2 linked regions of the Sphaerotilus montanus genome follow. The main gene of each other region encodes a partner of the protein of the gene in region 2 in a complex. Links are inferred from orthologs where the notes say so. Each region holds a gene or a part of one and is shown on either strand. Other genes may lie near its edges. The genes, in order: BDD16_RS04535 and eno.

What was found.
Region 1: the proteins of eno (region 2) and BDD16_RS04535 are in contact, whole or in part, in a solved structure (PDB 2FYM), measured with the Escherichia coli proteins. The link is inferred for Sphaerotilus montanus from one-to-one orthologs.

What each region holds. Positions count from the first base shown.
Region 1 is NZ_JACCFH010000001.1:1,019,761-1,030,471, forward strand. What follows is about bases 4,895-8,440. They hold BDD16_RS04535 (Rne/Rng family ribonuclease), read right to left. Parts: upstream 8,125-8,440; coding sequence 5,095-8,124; downstream 4,895-5,094. Other genes in these bases: pabB (aminodeoxychorismate synthase component I), read right to left, coding at 4,895-4,954. In the rest of the region: BDD16_RS04520 (hypothetical protein), read right to left, coding at 1-2,066; BDD16_RS04525 (OmpA family protein), read right to left, coding at 2,126-2,926; more of pabB, read right to left, coding at 3,080-4,894; BDD16_RS04540 (RluA family pseudouridine synthase), read left to right, coding at 8,870-9,847; BDD16_RS04545 (HAD family hydrolase), read left to right, coding at 9,844-10,521; BDD16_RS04550 (Rieske (2Fe-2S) protein), read left to right, coding at 10,500-10,711. UniProt on the Escherichia coli protein: Endoribonuclease that plays a central role in RNA processing and decay. Required for the maturation of 5S and 16S rRNAs and the majority of tRNAs. Also involved in the degradation of most mRNAs.
Region 2 is NZ_JACCFH010000001.1:666,075-676,180, reverse strand. What follows is about bases 7,166-10,106. They hold eno (phosphopyruvate hydratase), read right to left. Parts: upstream 9,308-10,106; coding sequence 8,024-9,307; downstream 7,166-8,023. Other genes in these bases: kdsA (3-deoxy-8-phosphooctulonate synthase), read right to left, coding at 9,428-10,106; BDD16_RS02860 (septum formation initiator family protein), read right to left, coding at 7,709-8,002; glcF (glycolate oxidase subunit GlcF), read left to right, coding at 7,166-7,674. Also shown: BDD16_RS02900 (ferritin-like domain-containing protein), read left to right, coding at 1-226; BDD16_RS02895 (acyltransferase family protein), read right to left, coding at 165-1,457; BDD16_RS02890 (AAA family ATPase), read right to left, coding at 1,519-2,157; nicotinamide riboside transporter PnuC, read right to left, coding at 2,157-2,783; BDD16_RS02880 (LysR substrate-binding domain-containing protein), read left to right, coding at 2,858-3,757; BDD16_RS02875 (FAD-linked oxidase C-terminal domain-containing protein), read left to right, coding at 3,883-5,358; glycolate oxidase subunit GlcE, read left to right, coding at 5,358-6,446; more of glcF, read left to right, coding at 6,436-7,165. UniProt on the Escherichia coli protein: Catalyzes the reversible conversion of 2-phosphoglycerate (2-PG) into phosphoenolpyruvate (PEP). It is essential for the degradation of carbohydrates via glycolysis.

The sequences.
Region 1 (10,711 bases), 360 kb from region 2 along the record:
ATCGTGTCAGCCTGCTGTCGGGCGGCCGCGGCGGCCTGTTCGGCGTCGTCGGCGGCAGCTTGCGCAGCGGCCTGGGCCGCCGCCTCCGCCTGCTGCACGGCCGCGTGTTCAGCCGCGAGTCGTGCCTGCAGATCGCGTTCGGTGGCGGCAGCAGCCTGGCGCGCGGCGTCCAGTTCGCCGAGCAGTTCCGCACCACGGCCGGTTTGGGTCGACAGCAGCGACTGGTGGTGGCTCAGGTCGCCTTGCAGCGCCTGGCGCTGGTCGCGCAGTGCGGCCAGTTCGGCTTCCAGCGAGGCGATGGCGTCCGCTTGCTGGCGGGCCGCGGCGGCGGCGCGCTCGGCCTCGTCGGCAGCTGCTTGCGCGGCGGCCTTGGCCGCGGCGTTCGCCTGCTGCGCTGCGGCGTGCTCGGCAGCCAGTCGGGCCTGCAGATCACTCTCGGTGGCAGCGGCGGCTTGACGCGCCGCCTCCAGTTCAGCGCGCAGGCGGGCCAGCGCCTCGTCGGCCTGCTGCTGGGCCGCGGCGGCCTGACGTGCGGCCTCGGCTTGTGCTTCTTGAGCGCTCACGGTCGCGCTGTGGGTGCCTTGCAGCGCCGTCAGCGCGGCGAGCAGTTCCACGCCGCGGCCGGTTTCGGTCGACAGCAGCGACTGGTGGTGGCCCAGGTCGCCCTGCAGCGCCTGACGCTGGTCGCGCAGTGCGGCCAGTTCGGCTTCCAGTGCGGCGATGGCGTCGGCTTGCTGGCGGGCCGCGGCGGCGGCGCGCTCGGCCTCGTCGGCAGCTGCTTGCGCGGCGGCCTTGGCCGCGGCGTCGGCCTGCTGCGCTGCGGCGTGCTCGGCAGCCAGTCGGGCCTGCAGATCACTCTCGGTGGCAGCGGCGGCTTGACGCGCCGCCTCCAGTTCAGCGCGCAGGCGGGCCAGCGCTTCGTCGGCCTGCTGCTGGGCCGCGGCGGCTTGCTCGGCGGCCTGACGTGCGGCCTCGGCTTGTGCTTCTTGAGCGCTCACGGTCGCGCTGTGGGTGCCTTGCAGCGCCGTCAGCGCGGCGAGCAGTTCCACGCCGCGGCCGGTTTCGGTCGACAGCAGCGACTGGTGGTGGCCCAGGTCGCCCTGCAGCGCCTGACGCTGGTCGCGCAGTGCGGCCAGTTCGGCTTCCAGTGCGGCGATGGCGTCGGCTTGCTGGCGGGCCGCGGCGGCGGCGCGCTCGGCCTCGTCGGCAGCTGCTTGCGCGGCGGCCTTGGCCGCGGCGTCGGCCTGCTGCTGTGCCGCCGCGGCCTGTTCTGCCGCTTGGCGTGCAGCCTCGGCTTGCGCTTCCTGGGCGCGCACGGTCGCGCTGTGGGTGTCTTGTAGCGCCGTCAGTTCGCCCTTCAGCGCCGCGAGTTCGTCCTGGTGGGACTGGCGAGCGGCCAGCGCCGCGGTGGCCGCGGCACCCGCAGCCAGCAGGGCGGCTGCGCGCTCATGGGTCAGCTCGGTCTCGGTGCGAGCGAGCGCCTGGCGAGCCGTATCGCGCTCGGACCGGGCCGTCAGCAGGGCTTCATAGGCCTCCCCGGCCACGTCGGCCTGGTTGGCCAGCGCCTTGGCGTGCGCCGCTTCCAGCGCCGCATGGCGGGTCTGCAGCTCGGCGAGCTGGTCGGACAGGTGCGCAGCGCGGCTGGTCTCCGTGTTGAGCAGCATGATGCGCGATTCATAGGCCGTCTGCAGCGCGTCCAGGCGCCCTTGCAGCGACTCGACCTCGGCACCCAGCCCCTGGCGCGCAGCGTGGTGTTCATCGACGCTGCTGCTCAGCGCCAGCGCGCGGGCGCTGGTCTGGCCGTGCTCGATGTCCAGCGCATCCAGACGGGCCTGCAGCGCCGCCTGCTCCGCGCCAGCGGTTTCGAGCGCCTGCGCATGCGCGGTGCGCTGCGCCGCGAGGGCAGCGTCGGCACGGGCACGGTCGTCGCGGTACTGGGTCTGCAGCGCAGCCAGCTCCGCGGCATGGCGGCGTTGCTGGCAGATGCGGTTCAGCAGAAGGCCGAGTCCGAGGCCGGCCAGGCAGGCCAGCAGGAGGTACAGCCACAACTGGCTCAACAGGTACATGGTGATCTCTCCGCAGTGTTTGCAGGTTCGGGTGTGGGTCGTCGGCGTGCCGCCGGAACTCAGGGCGCCTTGGACGCCAGGTGGAACTCGATGCGGCGGTTGCGCTCGTGGGCCTCGGGTGTCGTGCCCTGGTCCAGCAGGCGGTCCTCGCCAAAGCCCTGAGCCTGCAGCCGGCTGGTCGGCACACCGCGCTTGACCAGCGCATCGACGACGGCCTGCGCGCGGCGCTGCGACAGGCGCAGGTTCGCGGCGGCATCGCCCTGGGCATCGGTGTGGCCATCGACGCGCATGCGGGCCTGCGGGCAGCGCATGGACAACTGGTGCAGCGACTCCAGCAGGGGCACGCTGGACGGGTCCAGCTCGGCCGACGCCAGCTTGAAGCGGATCTGCCGGGCTTCCAGCACCTTGGCCATCGCCACCTGGCAGTCCGCGGCGGTCAGCGGACCGGAAGCCGCCACCGGCGGACGAGAGGCCGCGGCCACCACCGGTGCAGCGGCCGGCGCCGGCGCGGACACCTGCGGCAGCGTCAGCGCGGGCGAGGACTGGCCGTCTTCCAGCCGGGCGAACACGCCGGGCACCCCCATCATCGGCAGCAGCGTGACGCTGGCCGCCGCGTAGGCCGCCGCGCGCTGGGCGGGCGATGGCGCGTCACCGACGATGCGGCCGACCTCGTTGTCGATCTTCAGACTCGCCCACGGGAACCCCGCAGCACCGAGCACCTGGGCTGCGTCCGCTTCCGTGCGCTGGCGCACGGCGTCCGCCTTGGCATCTCCACGCCCGATCAGCATCCAGGCCAGCAGGGCCAGACCGGCCAGGCCCAGCATGGTGCAGACCGGGCAGCTCAACCATCGCCTCGACATCGCTTCTCCTCCTCGCCGTTCGAGCGATCACGGCCCACCCGGACCGGGTCACTGCACAGGCACCTGTGTTCGTAATGCCGAGTAATGTATCGGTACCTGTGACTTCTTTAACATCCTTTCGGAGAGGATCGGGGTAACCGATAAGCTTGGGTACTATGTAGAACCCAGCACCGCAGGCAGCACGCCGCGCAGCGCGTTGCACACCGCCAGCGCCTGCGCGCGTCCCAGATCGGCCGGCCAGAGCACGCGCTCGGACACCAGCCAGACCGGATCCACCATCAGCGCGGACCGCATCACCCCCGGCAGCACGCCAGCCGACAGCGGCGGCGTGGTCCAGCGCCCGTCCAGCCGGACCAGCAGCGTGCTGCGCCCCCCTTCGGTCAGCGCGCCGTCGGCGTTGACGAACAGCCGGTCGAAGGCCCCGACCGCTTCGGCGTCGCGCACGGCGGCGTCGTAGGCGGTGCGCAGGGACGTCTTGTGGCCCAGCAGCGCCGACTCCTGCAGGGGAACCCGGCCCGTCGGACCAAGCAGGCGCACCGGCCCTTCGGGCAAGGGCACCAGCGCCCCGCTGCGACAGGACACCCGCCCGTCACGGGACAGATCGACCCGCAGGCGGAACACCTGCGCCGGGTCCGCCGGGAAGGTCTGCAACACCTCGTCCACCGCGGCCTGCACCGCCGACGCCGAAGCGCTGAACCCGAGTGCCGCCGCGCTGCCCAGCAAGCGCGCCAGATGGGCCTCGAAGCGGCACACCCGCCGGCCCTCGACGCGCAGCGTCTCGAACAGCGTGAAGCCGGGGTCGGTGCGGGTCAGGAAGCGGACCTTGTGCCGGCACTCCGCGGCCTCCGACGCCGCCTCCGAGTCCAGCACGATGCCGCCGCCCACGCCCAGCGTCACCGCCCGCGTGCCGTCCCGCGGATCGCCGGCGCCCATCTCCAGCGTGCGGATCGCCACCGACAGGCAGAAATTGCCCATTGACCGGCCCGCGGCGCGGTCGGCGGCGTCCGGCGCATCCAGCCAGCCGATCGCGCCGGTGTAGAGGCCGCGGGGCGAGGATTCCAGCCGGCCGATGACCGACATCGTCTGGCGCTTGGGCGCGCCGGTGATCGAGCCGCAGGGGAACAGCGCCCGCAGCACCGCGGGGAACTCGGTGGCGGGCGGCAGATCGGCCTCGACGGTCGAGGTCATCTGGAACACCGTCCGGTACGGCTCGACCTGGAACAACTGCGGCACGCGCACGCTGCCCACCGTCGCCAGCCGGCCGAGGTCGTTGCGCAGCAGGTCGACGATCATCAGGTTCTCGGCGCGGTTCTTCACGTCGCGGGCCAGCCAGTCGGCGCTGGCCTGGTCGGCGGCCGGGTCAGCGTGGCGCGGCGCGGTGCCCTTCATCGGGCGGGTGACGAGGTGCCCCGCCTGGTGGCGCACGAACAGCTCCGGCGAGCACGACAGCACCCAGCGGTCCTGCGGCAAGGCGATCAGCGCGCCGAACGGCACCGGCTGCGCCGCCCGCAAGCGCCGGTACAGCGCCAGGGGTGAGCCGACGCTGCGGCCGCGCAGGCGCTGCGTGTGGTTGACCTGGTAGGTCTCGCCCGCGCGGATGCGGGCGTGGATCTCGTCGATCGCGGCGGTGTAGGTCGCCTCGTCATCGTCTGGCGTCAGGCCGAACACGCCGGCAGCCGAGGGAACCGGCGTGCCGTCCTGCTGCGCCAGCCAGGCATCCACCGCATCGCGTGTGAGCCGCGCGCAGTGCGCGAAACGCAGCAGCCGCAGGCTGCCGGGCGGCGCGGCCAGCCCGGCCAGGCGCACGCCCCATTCGTAGTCGGCCAGCAGCACCAGGTGCACGCCCTGCGCCAGATCGGCCGCGGCGGCCGACCAGACCGTGTCCAGCTCGGCCGGGTCCGCACAGCGGTGTTCCCCGAGCCAGCCGGTGTACAGCCGGCTCACCGCCCGGTCGGCAGGGGCGCTGGCATCGTCCAGCAGGGCGAAGACCGGAGCAGGCGAAGGAGCGGTCGAGAGCGGATCAAGCATGGTCGGACAGGCAGACGGACAGTGGCACAGGGTGCGGATGATGCGGTGCAAGCAAAAACGCCGCCGGGCACAAGGCCGGGCGGCGTTTTGTAGGGCGGAGTGCCGAAGCACCCCGCTGGCACGGGGAGCACGTTGGCCGATCAGGCCTCGGCGGACTCCGAGTTGGTGGTTTCGAACGGCAGTTGCAGTCCGGCCAGATCGCGGCGCGTCTCGACCAGGATCAGCGGGCCTTCATCGACCACGACCACCGGACGCGGCTCGCGCGGCTGGCGCACCGGGGCCGGCGTGCTGGCAATGGCGTCCTGCACGGCGCGGACCTTGTCGGTGTCGCTGTTGATCCACTCCAGTCCGGCGCTGCGGGCGACCGCGGCCAGCTCGTCGAGCTGCAGGACGTAGGCGGCGGGTGCCGCGACGACCGCAGCAGCGGCGGCGGGCGCCACCACTGCAGGCGCCTGGACCACGACCTCCGGAACCGCTTCGGCCACGGGAGCAGCCACCGGCTCGGCGACCTGGGCCACCGCGGGCGCCTCCGCCACCGGCGCAGCATCCGCCTCGACCGCATCGGTCACCACCGCAGCCGCAACGGCTGCTGCTGCGGCCACGACGGGGGCAGCGACCTCGGTGGCGACGGGTGCAACGTCGGCCTCGGCAGCCGCATCGGCCTGCGCCTCTTCGCGGTTGCGACCACCACGGCCACGGCGACGGCGGCGACCTTCCTCACGGCCCTCCTCGGTCGACTCGTCCGCACGCGCTTCGACACCAGCGGCAGCCTCGGCGGCCACCGGCTCGGCGGCGGGAGCCGCCTCGGTGCTCACCGCAGCGGCAACGTCACCCGCTTCGGCTTCGGCCTCGACACCGTTTTCACCCACGCGGGCTTCATCGCGGTCACGGCGACCACGGCCACCACGGCGGCGGCGGCGGCCTTCGCGCTCGGCCTGGGCCGCAGCGCTCTCGCCTTCCGGTGCCGGGGACGCGGTGTCCTCGAACCCGGGTTGCACGTCCTCGACGGCCAGCGCGGCCACTTCGGGCGCGGGGCGGCGCTCGCGCGGCGGGCGACCACCGCTCGGCAGTTCGGCGCCGGCCTCGGCCGGGCGGCGGTCCTGCGAACGGTCACCGCGTCCACCGCGGCCCCCTTCGGGGCGGGCCTCGGCCGGCGCACGTTCAGCCGGGCGTTCACCGTTGCGCTCGGCCGCTTCGGGCTTGGCGCGCTCACCACCACGCTCGCCACGGCGCCCGTCACGGCGATTGCCGTCGCGGCCACCCTCACGTCCACCTTCGCGGCCACCGCGGCGTTCGCCACGGCCGTCCGCCTTGTCAGCGGGCTTGTCGGTCTTCGCTTCCACCGGCGCTTCGACCACCGGAGCCACCGGCGCGGCCACCGGGGCGACCGGTGCCGGCGCCGGCGCAACGCCGAACAGACGCTTCATCCAGCCGAAGAAGCCGGTGCCGGCGGCCACGGCTTCCGGAGCAGGCGCAGGGGCCACCGGGGCAGGCGCGGCCACGGGGGCCGGTGCGGCAGCGACCGGAGCCGGTGCGGCTTCGGCCTTCGGTACAGCGACCGGAGCCGGCTGGTCAGGCAGCACGCCGCGGATCATCGGCGCCTGCTTGGGCTTGATGTTCTTCTCGCGGCGCGTGATGCCGACGTCCTCTTCCGGCTCTTCCACCATCGAGTAGCTCGATTGCAGATTCTCCAGACGCGGATCGTCGTGGCGCAGGCGCTCCAGCTTGTAGTTCGGCGTGTCGAGGTGCTTGTTCGGCACCAGCATCACCGTCACACGCTGCTTCATCTCGATCTTGGTGATCTCGGGGCGCTTCTCGTTCAGCAGGAAGCTGGCCACCTCGACCGGCACCTGGACGTGGACCGCCGCCGTGCCTTCCTTCATCGACTCTTCCTGGATGATGCGCAGCGTCTGCAGCGCGGAAGACTCGGTGTCGCGGATGTGGCCGGTGCCGTTGCAGCGCGGGCAGGTGATGTGGCTGCCCTCGGACAGCGCCGGGCGCAGGCGCTGGCGGCTCATCTCCAGCAGGCCGAACTTGCTGATGGTCGAGAACTGCACGCGGGCGCGGTCGTAGCGCAGCGCGTCGCGCAGGCGGGTCTCGACCTCGCGGCGGTTCTTCGACTCTTCCATGTCGATGAAGTCCACCACCAGCAGACCACCCAGGTCGCGCAGACGCGCCTGGCGGGCGATCTCGTCGGCGGCTTCGAGGTTGGTGCGGGTCGCAGTCTCCTCGATGTCACCGCCACGGGTGGCGCGGGCCGAGTTGACGTCGATCGACACCAGCGCTTCGGTGTGGTCGATCACGATCGCGCCGCCGGACGGCAGGTGCACCGTGCGGCTGAACGCGGTCTCGATCTGGTGCTCGATCTGGAAGCGGCTGAACAGCGGCGCGTCGTCGCGGTAGCGCTTCACGCGGTTGGCCGTCTCGGGCATGACATGCAGCATGAACTGCTTGGCCTGCTCGTAGATGTCGTCCGTGTCGATCAGGATCTCGCCGATGTCGGAGGTGAAGTAGTCGCGGATGGCGCGGATCACCAGCGACGATTCCTGGTAGATCAGGAAGGCGCCCTTGCCGCCCCGGGACGCGTCATCGATCGCGGTCCAGAGCTTGAGCATGTAGTTCAGGTCCCACTGCAGCTCGGGGGCGGTGCGTCCGATGCCGGCGGTGCGGGCGATCAGGCTCATGCCCTTCGGGTATTCGAGCTGTTCGAGGTTCTCCTTCAGCTCCTCGCGGTCCTCGCCCTCGATGCGGCGCGACACGCCACCACCCCGCGGGTTGTTGGGCATCAGCACGAGGTAGCGGCCGGCCAGCGAGACAAACGTCGTCAGGGCCGCGCCCTTGTTGCCGCGCTCTTCCTTCTCGACCTGGACCAGCAGTTCCTGGCCTTCGCGGATGGCGTCCTGGATGCGCGCCGAGCGCACGTCGGTGCCTTCGCGGAAGTAGCTGCGGGCGATTTCCTTGAAGGGGAGGAAGCCGTGGCGGTCTTCGCCGTAGTCGACGAAACAGGCTTCCAGCGAAGGCTCGACGCGGGTGACGACGGCCTTGTAGATGTTGCCCTTGCGCTGTTCGCGCCCTTCGATCTCGGTTTCGAAGTCGATCAGTTTCTGACCGTCAACGATGGCCAGGCGGCGCTCTTCGGGCTGCGTGGCATTGATCAGCATGCGTTTCATGCGTGTCTCTCCTCATGATTCATGTCTTCATGAGATGCACGAGACCGCGCCGCGGAGCCGGGAAGGAATCGCCCTGGACTGCGCGCAACGGACACCGGCAGATGCCGGCGCCCTCAGCAGCGCAGCGTTGGCGCGTGCGTCGACCGTGATGCCGGGGCAGGAAACGCAGTGTCGCCGTGGTGTCGGCCTCCGGGCCGGCAGGGCACGGGTCCGCCATCCGACGCACACGCGCTGGCGTGCGACTCCGACCGGGGACGACAGTCACCAGGGGTCGGGTCGGGAAGCGGAAACTCGAAATCGTTCATGCGACGGCGTCGGTGGTCGGACGCGGGCGACAGCCCCTTTCGGAAGCTGCCGCCGAAAACCTTGTGTCGGGGCTCTTTCAGCGTGGTCTCTTGCATGCTGCCGGTCCATCCGCACACTCACCTTGGGAGTGCACACCATGCGCCAGGCAACACGCTGCATCAGCGTCTGGACCCGGCCCGCACCCACCTCAGGTGTCGCGTGCCAGTCCGACCACCCTGCACCGGGGGCTGCTTCTCAGTGCCCGCTAAACTCAGGCAAATCAAACACTTACAGCGCAATCGTGGTCCAACGCATTATAGGGGCAAAGCCCAGCCGGCCCGGCTCCGGAAAAGCCGGCCCGAAACCAGCCACGCGCAAGCCTGTGAACGCGGGAGTACCCGTGCCTCGGCCACCCGTTCCGCCAGCGCCCGCACCTGCGGTCGCACCGGTCGCGCCGCAGGTGCGCCACCTGCTGGTCGATGACGACAGCGCCGGTCAGCGGCTCGACAACTTCCTGCTGCGCGAACTCAAGGGCGCACCCAAGACCCTCGTCTACCGGATCATCCGCAGCGGCGAGGTGCGCATCAACAAGGGCCGCGCCCATGCCGATTCGCGTGTCGAGGCCGGCGATGACGTGCGTGTGCCGCCGCTGCGCCTGAGCGAGCCGACGGTGTCGACCGCGCCGCCGCGCGAGTTCCCGGTCCGCTTCGAGGACGAGCACCTGCTGGTGATCGACAAGCCGGCGGGCGTGGCCGTGCACGGCGGCTCGGGCGTGAGCCACGGCGTGATCGAGCAGTTGCGCCGGGCGCGGCCGCAGGCGAAGTTCCTCGAACTGGTGCACCGGCTGGACCGCGAGACCTCGGGCCTGCTGCTGATCGCCAAGAAGCGCAGCGCCCTGACCGCCCTGCAGGACCAGTTCCGCCAGCGCGAGACCGGCAAGACCTACGCCGCGCTGGTGATCGGCGCCTGGCCGGCCGCGCGCAAGGTGGTCGATGTGGCGCTGCACAAGTACCTGGATGCCGCGGGCGAGCGCCGCGTGCGCGCGGTCGAGGCGGACCACCCGGACGGGCGCCGCTCGGTCTCGCTCGTGCGCATCGCGCAGACCTACGCGGACTGCACGCTGCTGGACGTGACCATCAAGACCGGCCGCACGCACCAGATCCGCGTCCACCTGCTGAACGAAGGCCATGCCATCGTCGGCGACGACAAGTACGGCGACTTCGCGCTCAACAAGGCGCTGGCCCGCGGCGACGCGCCGGCCGCGCCGGGCTGCCGCTTCGAGCGCATGTTCCTGCACGCCCGCCGTCTCGCCTTCGACCACCCCGCCACGGGCGAGCGCATCGAGCTGGAAGCGCCGCTGCCGCCCGAATGCACCGCCCTGCTGTCCCACCTGCGTCCCGCCGCTAAACCTGCCGCTGCTCCAGCCCCCGCGCCATGACCGACACCACCGCCTTCCGCCCGCGCCAGTACGACCTCATCGTCTTCGACTGGGACGGCACGCTCTATGACTCGACCGCGCTGATCGTGCGCGCCATCCAGGCCGCGTGCCGGGACCTGGGCGTGGCCGTGCCGAGCGACGAAGCGGCGTCCTACGTCATCGGCCTCGGGCTGCAGGATGCGCTGATGCACGCCGTCCCCGGCCTGAGCCCCGACCGCTACCCCGAACTCGGCCGCCGCTACCGCCAGCACTACTTCAAGGACCACGAGGACGTCACGCTCTTCAGTGGCGTGCCCGATCTGCTGGCCGATCTGCGCCAGCGCCAGCACTGGCTGGCCGTGGCCACCGGCAAGAACCGGCAGGGCCTGAACGACGCGCTGCGCCTGTCCGGTCTGGCCCCGCTGTTCGACGCCACCCGCACCGCCGACGAGACCCGCTCCAAGCCGCACCCGCAGATGCTGCACGAGCTGATGCGCGAGTTCGGCGTCGAGCCCGAGCGCACGCTGATGATCGGCGACACCACGCACGACCTGCAGCTCGCCGCCAACGCCGGCGCGCACAGCGTGGCCGTCACCTATGGCGCGCACGAGCACGCGCCGCTGCGGGAGCTGGGACCGCGGCATGTGGCGCATTCGGTGGCGGAACTGCGCGCGTGGCTCGGGACGCACGCATGAGCGACCAGGCCAGCGCCATCCCCCTGTGCGCCTCCGCCGACCTCGCCGACGGCGGCCGGGCCCATGTCTTCGACCTGCTCGAATACGGCCAGCCCGCGCGCGGCTTCGTGCTGCGCCACGGCGGAAAGGTGGTCGGCTATCTCAACCAGTGCGCCCACGTGCCGGCCGAGATGGACTGGAAGGAGGGGCA
Region 2 (10,106 bases):
GCGCGACGAGGTCGGGCATGTGGCGATCGGCAACCACTGGTACCGCTGGGCCTGCGAACGGGCGGGGCTCGATCCGGTGGCGCACTACCGCGTGCTGGTGGCGCAGTACGAGGCGCCGCGGCTGCGTCCGCCCTTCAACCGCGCGGCGCGGCTGCAGGCCGGTTTCAGCGAGGAGGAGCTCGCCTACCTAGAAGGGCAGCCCGCACCGCTGCCTTCGGCTCCCTGAAGTCGCGGCGCTGCGCGGCCGTCACCGTGCCGCGGAGGCCGTGGTGGGTCGGCCGGGCCGGGGGGGCCGACAGCCGGTCTTTCATGGCCAGGAAATGGCGCTCGAACAGGTGCCAGGACAGCCAGGCCACGCCGAAGGTGACCGTGGTGGCGCCCGCGAAATAGCCCAGCGCAACACCGAGATCCGCCGTGTGCGCGTGGCCGGTCCAGCGCACCAGCAGCGGCTCGCCGACGAGGTCCTGCAGCGGCTTGTGGAAGACGTAGATCGCGTAGCTGTACTGCCCGAAGCGCCGCAGCACCGGCCAGCGCAGCACGGCGCTCCAGCGGCTGACGCTGGCGCCGCGGCTGCGCGCCTGGTCGGTCAGCACGGCCCAGCCGGTGAGCGCGGCGAAGCTCAGTGCCAGCAGGCTGTAGCCCAGCACCTGCGGCAGGGCGCCGACACGCCGGAAGCCGTGCGAGGCCACCGCCGCCGCCACGAGCAGCAGCAGGCCGAGCAACTGCAGGTGCCCGGCCCGCCAGCGGGTGGCGCCCTGCAGCGCGCGGCCGTGGTCCCACGCGGCCAGCGCGGCGCCGGCGGTCAGCGCGTCCATGCGGCTGAAGGTGAACTCGTAGAGCGCCTCGTCCGGAAACCCTTGCCAGACGAGCAGCAGGCGCAGCAGCGGGCTCAGCGCCGTCAGTCCCAGGCACAGCCACCAGACGTGGCGCAGCCGCAGCTTCCACAGCAGCAGCGGCCAGACGAGGTAGAACTGCTCCTCCACCGCCAGCGACCAGAAGTGCGGCAGCGGGCCGCCCGTGGGCTCGAACGGCGTGGTCCAGTTCGACAGGTAGGCCCACAGCCACAGGGGGCTGTACTGCATCGACCGCTGTTCCACCCAGCCCGTGGCCGGCAGCAGCACCAGGAACACCAGCAGCGCCAGGTAGTACAGCGGAAAGATCCGCAGCACCCGCTTGAGGAAAAAACGCTCGAAGTAGTCGGGCTGGCCCTGGGTCTGCAGCAGGCCACGCGTGATCAGGTAGCCGCTGAGCACGAAGAACAGCTGCACGCCGATCCAGCCGATGTAGAAGAACTCCTTGACCAGCACCGGGCCGAGCGCACGGGCGCCCCCCAGATCGAGCACGTCGAAGTTGTGCAGCAGCACCAGCAGGACGGCGATGCCGCGCAACCCGTCGAGCGAGGGGAGGTGGGCGAGGGGGCCCGGCGAGATCGCGGGTGGAGGAGGGCGTGCAGTCACGGCGGCGATGCTGCCATGGGCCCTTGCGGGCTGTTTCAGGCGACCCTGAACGCCTGCCGGGTCAGCGTGAAAAAAGATGCTGTTCGCAGAACGGGTCGCCGCAGCGACCGCAGTGGTGCCGCCAGCCGCCGGGCGCGCCGGACCGTGCAGACGCCTGCCGCTGCGCAGCGGCCCACGCCGCGCGGGCGCTGGTCAGGCGCTGCGGACCCCGGCCGCTGACCACCGAGAAGCCGATGCCCGCCCCCAGCAGTGCCCCGCGCAGCAGCGTGTCGACTGGTTGCTGCACCTGCGGCCCGTCGCGCTGCAGGCCGTCGGCGATCCAGGGCAGGTCGAGCGCCATCAGCAGCGTGAGGTCGGCCTGGCGGTGGTCGGCCAGCGCCTGCGGGTAGAGCGTGGGGTCGCCGAACACGAGTTCGCTGTAGACCGCGGTCATGATCGCCGTCGTGTCGGCCACCACCACATCGACCGGCAGCAGCCGGGCGTCGCGGGCGGCGGCGATGCGGCGGGTCTGCTCGGCGGCGATGGCGGCCTGCTCGTCCTGTCGGGGCGTGCGGCCACGCGCGTCGCAGAAGGTGCGCAGGGTCTCGTCGATCTCCGCCACGACCAGCCCGTCGACGCGCAGCGCATCGGCCAGTTGCCGGGCCAGGGTGGACTTGCCCGTGCTTTCGGCGCCGACCAGCGCGATGATCCGCGCCGCCATCAGGGGTGGCTCACCTGCGTCCGCCAGGCCTTCCAGCCCACCACCGACAGCACGATGAAGATCGCGTACAGCAGCACGGTCAGGTAGTAGCCCTTGTAGGCGAACAGCGCGACGCTGACGACGTTGACCACGATCCACATCGGCCAGTTCTCGACGTACTTGCGGCCCAGCAGCCACTGGCCGACGAGGCTGAAGGCGGTTGGGAAGGCGTCCCAGTAGGGCACGTCGGTGTCGGTGTTGGTGTCCAGGAACCAGCCGATCGCCGGCCACAGCACGAAGCCCGCGGCCACCACGGGCAGCCGCTGCGCCGCGCTCAGGTGGCGCACCACCAGCGGGGCGCCGTCGTCGCGGCCACGCAGCCATTGCCACCAGCCCCACCCGCCGACGACGGCGAAGAAGATCTGCAGCGAGGCATCGCCGTAGAGCTTGCCGCTCCAGAACAGCCCGAAATAGAGCACCGAGGCCACGATCGCCAGCGGCCAGGCGACGGGCATCACGCGCATGTTGGCGAAGACCATCGCGATGGAGAGCACGAAGGCGATCAGCTCCAGCCAGGTGAAGGGGGCCTCCCACAGCGTGAACGCTGGGATGAGGATCGGTTGCAGGGCGGTGGTGATGGCGTCCATCGGCGGGTTCTTTCGCGGCAGTCCGGGCAGGCCGGGGGTGTCAGCGTGTGACAAATCGACGATCATGGCACGCCATGCATCCCGATGCCATCCGCCGGATCCCGCCGATCCACTGTCTCGCCGCCTTCGAGTCGCTGGCCCGGCTGCGCAGCGTCACGCGTGCGGCCGATGAACTCAGCGTCACGCCCAGCGCCGTCAGCCACCGCCTGCGCCAGCTGGAGACCCAGCTCGGCGTGAAACTCTTCGCCCGCAGTGACTTCAGCCTGACGCCGGAAGGCGCGGCCTATCTGGCCCGGGTGCGCGAAGGCCTGCTGGCGCTGCAGCAGGTGCCCGGCGCGGCGGCCGAGCGGCGCAGCACGCCCTTGCGCGTGGCCGTGACGCCGACCTTCTCGCGCGAGATCCTGCTGCCGCGGCTGGCCTTGTTCCGCCAGGCGTGGCCGGAGATCGAACTGGTGCTGCAGGTGGTGATTCCCTTCACCAACGTCACGTCCGAAGAGGCTGACCTGGAGATCCGCTACGGCCCCGGCCCCTACGCGGATGTCGAGCAGGTGCGCCTGCTGAGCGACGAGGTCTTCCCGGCCTGCAGTCCCCAGTATCTGCACGAGGTCGGCCCGCTCGGCGGCTTCGACACGGCCGGCGACATCACCCGGGTGCGCCTGATCCGCAGCCCGCTGGAGCCGTGGAGCACCTGGTTCCGCGCCTGCGGGCTGAACCTGCCGGAGCCACGCGAGGGGGCGCAGTTCAACGACGTCGGGCTGATGCTGGACGCGGCGGCCTGCGGCTTCGGCGTGACGCTGCTGCGGCGGCGGCTGGGCGCGGCGTGGCTGGACAGCGGGCGGCTGGTGCGCCTGTCGCCGCGGGCGGTGGCGTCGCCGCAGCACCACCACCTGTGCTGGCGGCCGGGGGCGATGGAGCGCTGGGAGTGCGCGGCGTTCGCGGACTGGCTGCGGCAGGCGCTCGGCCCGATCGCCTGAAAATCCTTCACGCCGGCGGGCAACAACTCTCACGTCGGTGGGTCCGCGGCCCGGCAGGATCCACGGCACTGCACCCGCCCTGGGTGAGGAGACAAACCGTGTCGATCACGACCCCCGAACCCCGCCTGGACGAGGCCGCCCGCGACGCCCGCCAGGCCGCCGTGCTGGCGCGCCTGCGTGCGGTGCTGCCGGCGCATGCGCTGCTGTCGCGCCGCGCCGACGTCACGCCCTACGAGTGCGACGGCCTGACCGCCTACCGCGAGCGCCCGCTGCTGGTGGCGCTGCCCGAGACCGACGCGCAGGTCGCCGACATCCTGCGCATCTGCCACGCGATGGGCGTGCCGGTCGTCGCCCGAGGCGCTGGCACCGGCCTGTCCGGCGGCGCGATGCCGCACCGCGAGGGCGTCACGCTGTCGCTGGCCAAGTTCAACAAGATCCTGCGCCTGGATGCCGAAGCGGGCCTCGCGGTCGTGCAATGCGGCGTGCGCAACCTGGCGATCAGCGAGGCGGCGGCGAAGTTTGGCCTCTACTACGCGCCGGACCCGTCGAGCCAGATCGCCTGCACCATCGGCGGTAACGTGGCGGAGAACTCGGGCGGCGTGCATTGCCTGAAATACGGCCTGACGCTGCACAACGTGCTCGCCGTGAAGGGCTACACCGCCGAGGGGGACGCGGTGACCTTCGGCGGCGAGGCCTTCGACGCGCCGGGGCTGGACCTGCTGAGCGTGGTCGTCGGCAGCGAGGGGATGCTGGCGGTGACGACCGAGGTCACGGTCAAGCTGGTGCCCAAGCCCAAGCTCGCCCGCTGCATCATGGCCAGCTTCGACACGGTGGAAGCCGCGGGCGACGCGGTGGCCGCGGTGATCGCCGCCGGCATCATCCCCGCCGGGCTGGAGATGATGGACAAGCGCATGACGGCGGCGGTGGAGGACTATGTCCACGCGGGCTATGACCTGGACGCCGCAGCGATCCTGCTCTGCGAGAGCGACGGCACGCCGGAAGAGGTCGAGGAGGAAATCGGCCGAATGACCGAGGTGCTGCGCCGCTGCGGCGCGAGCCGGCTCGAAGTCAGCCGGGACGAGGCGCAGCGGCTGAAGTTCTGGTCCGGCCGCAAGAACGCCTTCCCGGCCTCCGGCCGCATCAGCCCCGACTACATGTGCATGGACTCGACCATCCCGCGCAAGCGCCTGGCCGAGATCCTGCGCGCCATCGAGGCGATGGAGCAGAAATACGGCCTCGGCTGCAGCAACGTCTTCCACGCCGGCGACGGCAACCTGCACCCGCTCATCCTGTTCGATGCCAACGATCCCGACCAGCTCCGCCGCTGCGAGCTGTTCGGTGCCGACATCCTTGAGACCAGCGTGCGCCTGGGCGGCACGGTCACCGGCGAGCACGGCGTCGGTGTGGAGAAGCTGAACTCGATGTGTGTGCAGTTCTCTCCCGAGGAGCGGGCGCAGATGCTGGCGCTGAAGGCCGCCTTCGACCCCGCCGGCCTGCTCAACCCCGGCAAGGTGATCCCGACGCTGCACCGCTGCGCCGAGTACGGAAAGATGCACGTCAGCCGCGGCCTGCTGCCGTTCCCCGAACTGGAGCGCTTCTGATGGACATGGACGACGACGCCCTGCAATCCCTGCGCGCGCAGATCCTTGACGCTGCCGCCACCCGCACGCCACTCGACCTCCGCGGCCACGGCAGCAAGGCTGCGTGGCGCCCCGCGCCAGCCCGCGCCGACGCCCAGGTGCTGGACGTGACGCCGCTGGCCGGCATCAGCGCCTACGAGCCGACCGAGCTGGTCGTGACCGTGCGCGCCGGCACACCGCTGGCCGAACTGGAGGCGGTGCTGGCAGAACAGGGCCAGTTCCTCGCCTTCGAGCCGCCGCGGCTGGGCGGACGCGGCACGGTCGGCGGCATGGTCGCCTCCGGCCTGGCCGGTCCGTCGCGGGCCTCGGTGGGCAGCGTGCGCGACTTCGTGCTGGGCGCGACGATGCTCAACGGACGCGGCGAGCTGCTCAGCTTCGGCGGGCAGGTGATGAAGAACGTCGCCGGCTACGACGTGTCGCGGCTGCTGGCGGGCTCGTGGGGGACGCTGGGCGTGCTGTGCGACGTGTCGCTGAAGGTGCTGCCGCGGCCGATCGCGACGGCGACGCTGCGTTTTGCGCTGAGTGCGCCCGAGGCACTCGCGAAGCTCACCACATGGTCACGCCAGCCGTTGCCGCTGAACGCGAGCATGTGGCATGAAGGGGTGCTGCTGCTGCGCCTGAGCGGCGCGCAGGCGGCGGTGGACGCCGCGCGCCACAGCCTGGGCGGCGAGTGGCTGGACGACGCCGTGGCCGGCCCGCTGTGGGACCGCCTGCGCGACCGCACGCATGCGCTGTGGGCGTTCGCCGCGCAGGGCCTGCCGGCGGGGCACCGGCTGTGGCGCCTGTCCGTGGCGCCGCATGCGCCGATGCTGCGGCTGCGTGGCGAGGGGCTGATCGAGTGGCATGGCGGCCAGCGCTGGCTGCTGAGCGACGAGCCGGTGGACGCCGTGCGCGCCGCGGCGGTGCAGGCGGGTGGCCACGCCGAGTGCCACGTTGGTGCCGCACCCGGCGAGCCGCGCACCGCGCCGCTGTCGCCGGTGCTGGCGCGGTTGAACCAGCAGGTCTGCGCGTCCTTCGATCCCCACGGGCTGTTCCACCATGCACACTGAACTCTCCCCCGAATTCGCCGGCACTGCCGATGGCGAGGCCGCGCAGGCGATCCTGCGCAAGTGCGTGCACTGCGGCTTCTGCACCGCGACCTGCCCGACCTACCAGCTGCTCGGCGACGAGCTGGACGGGCCGCGCGGCCGGATCTACCTGATGAAGGCCTTCCTCGAAGGCGAGCCCGCGACGCGCGAGACGCAGTTGCACCTGGACCGCTGCCTGACCTGCCGCAACTGTGAATCGACCTGTCCGTCGGGCGTGCCGTATGGCGAGCTGGTGGACATCGGGCGGCGGCTGGTGGACGAGCGGGTCGAGCGCCCGCCGCTGGAGCGCGCCACCCGCTGGCTGCTCAAGGAGGGGCTGACCTCCCCGCTGTTCGCGCCCGCGATGGCGATGGGACAGGTGGTGCGCCCGCTGTTGCCGGCGGTGCTGAAGGCGAAGGTGCCCGAGCGGGTGGCGGCGGACCCGCGCGGCACGCCGACGCGGTCCCACGCCCGGCGGATGCTGATGCTGGCGGGTTGTGTGCAGCCAGCGATGAGCCCGAACATCAACGCGGCGACCGCGCGCGTGCTCGACGCGGCGGGCATCGAGGTGGTGACGCCGTCCGGTGCGGGCTGCTGCGGCGCGATCCGGGCGCACCTGGGCGACCAGGACGGCGGGCTGGCGGACATGCGGCGCAACATCGACGCATGGTGGCCGCTGGTCGAGGGCGGGGCGGTAGAAGCGATCGTGATGAACGCCTCCGGCTGCGGCGTCACGGTGAAGGAATACGGCCACCACCTCGCGGGCGATCCCGCCTACGCCGACAAGGCTGCCCGCATCAGCGCGCTGACCCGCGACCTGAGCGAGCTGCTGCCGATGCTGGTGCCGGTCCTGAAACCGAAGCTGGCCGCCGCGGCGCAGGCCGGCCAGCTGGCACTGCACCCGCCGTGCACGCTGCAGCACGGTCAGCAGCTCAAGGGCGGGCTGGAAGCGGGCCTGCGCGACCTGGGGTTCACGGTGTCCTTGCCGGAGGACAGCCACCTGTGCTGCGGCTCGGCGGGCACGTACTCGGTGCTGCAGCCGGCGCTGTCGCAGCAACTGCGCGAACGCAAGCTGGCGCACCTGAGCGCACTGAAGCCGGACACGATCGTCTCGGCCAACATCGGCTGCATCACGCACCTGCAGGCAGGTTGCGCGACGCCGGTGCGGCACTGGGTGGAGGTGGTGGACGCGGCGCTCGGGGAAGGGTGAGCGCCGCGCGGGCTGCGGCCGGGCGGCCTGCCAGTCAGTTGGCCCGCGTGGCTTGCGGGTACTGCACGAGGATCTCGTCCGGCTTGACCATGCCCAGCTCGAAGCGGGCACTTTCCTCGATGATTTCCAGACCTTCCTTGAGGTCCTTCAGCTCGGCCTGCAACTGGTCATTGTGCACGCGCGCCGCGGCATTGCGGGCCTGCTGATCGGCGACCTGCGCCGACAGCTCCCGCACGCGCGGCGTGCCGCTGTTGCCGAACCAGAGTTCGGCGTGCACCAGCCCGAGCAGGGCCAGCAGCAGCACGGTGATGACGCGGCCGTGGCTCATCATCGACTGGTCGCCTGCGGATCAGCGCAGGTTGTAGAACGCGGCGCGGCCCGGGTAGACGGCGATCTCGCCCAGGTCCTCTTCGATGCGCAGCAGCTGGTTGTACTTGGCGATGCGGTCCGAGCGGCTCATCGAACCGGTCTTGATCTGGCCGGCGTTCAGGCCGACGGCGATGTCCGCGATCGTCGAGTCTTCGGTCTCGCCCGAGCGGTGCGAGATGACCGCCGTGTAGCCTGCGCGCTTGGCCATCTCGATGGCAGCGAAGGTTTCCGACAGGGTGCCGATCTGGTTGATCTTGATCAGGATCGAGTTGGCGATGCCCTTGTCGATGCCTTCCTTCAGGATCTTGGTGTTGGTCACGAACAGGTCGTCACCGACGATCTGCACGTTCTTGCCCAGGCGGTCGGTCAGCACCTTCCAGCCCGCCCAGTCGCCTTCGGCCATGCCGTCCTCGATCGAGATGATCGGGTACTTGTCGCACCAGGTGGCCAGGATGTCGGTCCAGGCTTCGGCCGTCAGCACCAGGCCTTCGCCTTCGAGGTGGTACTGGCCGTCCTTGTAGAACTCGCTGGCGGCGCAGTCCAGACCGAGCGCGATCTGGTCGCCCGCGCGGTAGCCGGCCTTCTCGATGGCGTCCAGGATCATCTGGATCGCGGCTTCGTGGTTCGGCACGCTCGGGGCGAAACCGCCTTCGTCGCCCACGGCGGTGCTCATGCCCTTGTCGTGGATGATCTTCTTCAGCGCGTGGAACACCTCGGCGCCCCAGCGGACGGCTTCACGGAAGGTGGGGGCACCGACCGGGATGATCATCAGCTCTTGCAGGTCGAGGTTGTTGTTGGCGTGGGCGCCGCCGTTGATGACGTTCATCATCGGCACCGGCAGCTGCACGCCGCCCATGCCGCCGAAATAGCGGTACAGGGGCAGGCCGGACTCTTCCGCCGCGGCGCGCGCGACGGCCATCGACACGGCCAGCATCGCGTTCGCACCCAGGCGCGACTTGTTGTCGGTGCCGTCGAGGTCGATCAGGGTCTTGTCGAGGAAGGCTTGTTCCGCGGCATCCAGGCCCAGCACGGCTTCCGAGATCTCGGTGTTGATGTTCTGGACGGCGTTCAGCACGCCCTTGCCCAGGTAGCGGCTCTTGTCGCCGTCGCGCAGCTCGATGGCTTCGCGCGAACCGGTGGACGCGCCGCTCGGCACGGCCGCACGGCCCATGACGCCGCTTTCCAGCAGCACGTCGCATTCGACGGTGGGGTTGCCGCGGCTGTCGAGAATCTCTCGGCCGACGATGTCTACGATGGCGCTCATGTCTTCACTCCTGTTTCAAAGTCCTGGGTCGGTGGTGTGCGGATGGTGCCTTCCGGCCGTTACCCGCGCTGAACAATCCGACGCAACCCGTGATCCTAAATCCCCAGCCTGAAGCAGGGCTCAGCAAGAAAAATCGTTTTCGAGCAAAGGTTGCGACTTGACCACCCGGTCAAGGGCCACCAGCTGCTCCAGCAGCGCGCGCATGTGGCGCAGCGGCACCGCATTCGGGCCGTCGCTCCAGGCCTTGGCCGGGTTCGGGTGCGTTTCCATGAACAGCCCCGCCACGCCCGCGCCCACGCCCGCCCGTGCCAGCACCGGCACCATCTCGCGGGCGCCACCGCTGACGCTGCCCAGCCCGCCCGGCTTCTGCACCGAGTGGGTCACGTCGAACACCACCGGCGCGCCGGTGTTGCGCATCTCGGCCAGGCTGGTCATGTCGGCCACGAGGTTGTTGTAGCCGAAGCTCACCCCGCGCTCGCAGGCCAGGAACAGGTCTTCCGACAAGCCCGCTTCCTTCGCGGCGGCGCGGGCCTTGTCGATGACGTTCTTCATGTCCCAGGGCGCGAGGAACTGGCCCTTCTTGATGTTCACCGGCTTGCCCGACTGGGCGACGGCGCGGATGAAATCGGTCTGGCGGCACAGGAAGGCCGGCGTCTGCAGCACGTCCACCACGCTGGCGACTTCGGCGATCTGCGCGGCGTCATGCACGTCGGTCAGCACGGGCAGACCCGTCTGGCGGCGCACTTCGTCGAGGATCTTCAGGCCCGCGTCCATGCCCACGCCGCGCTGGCTGGAGCCG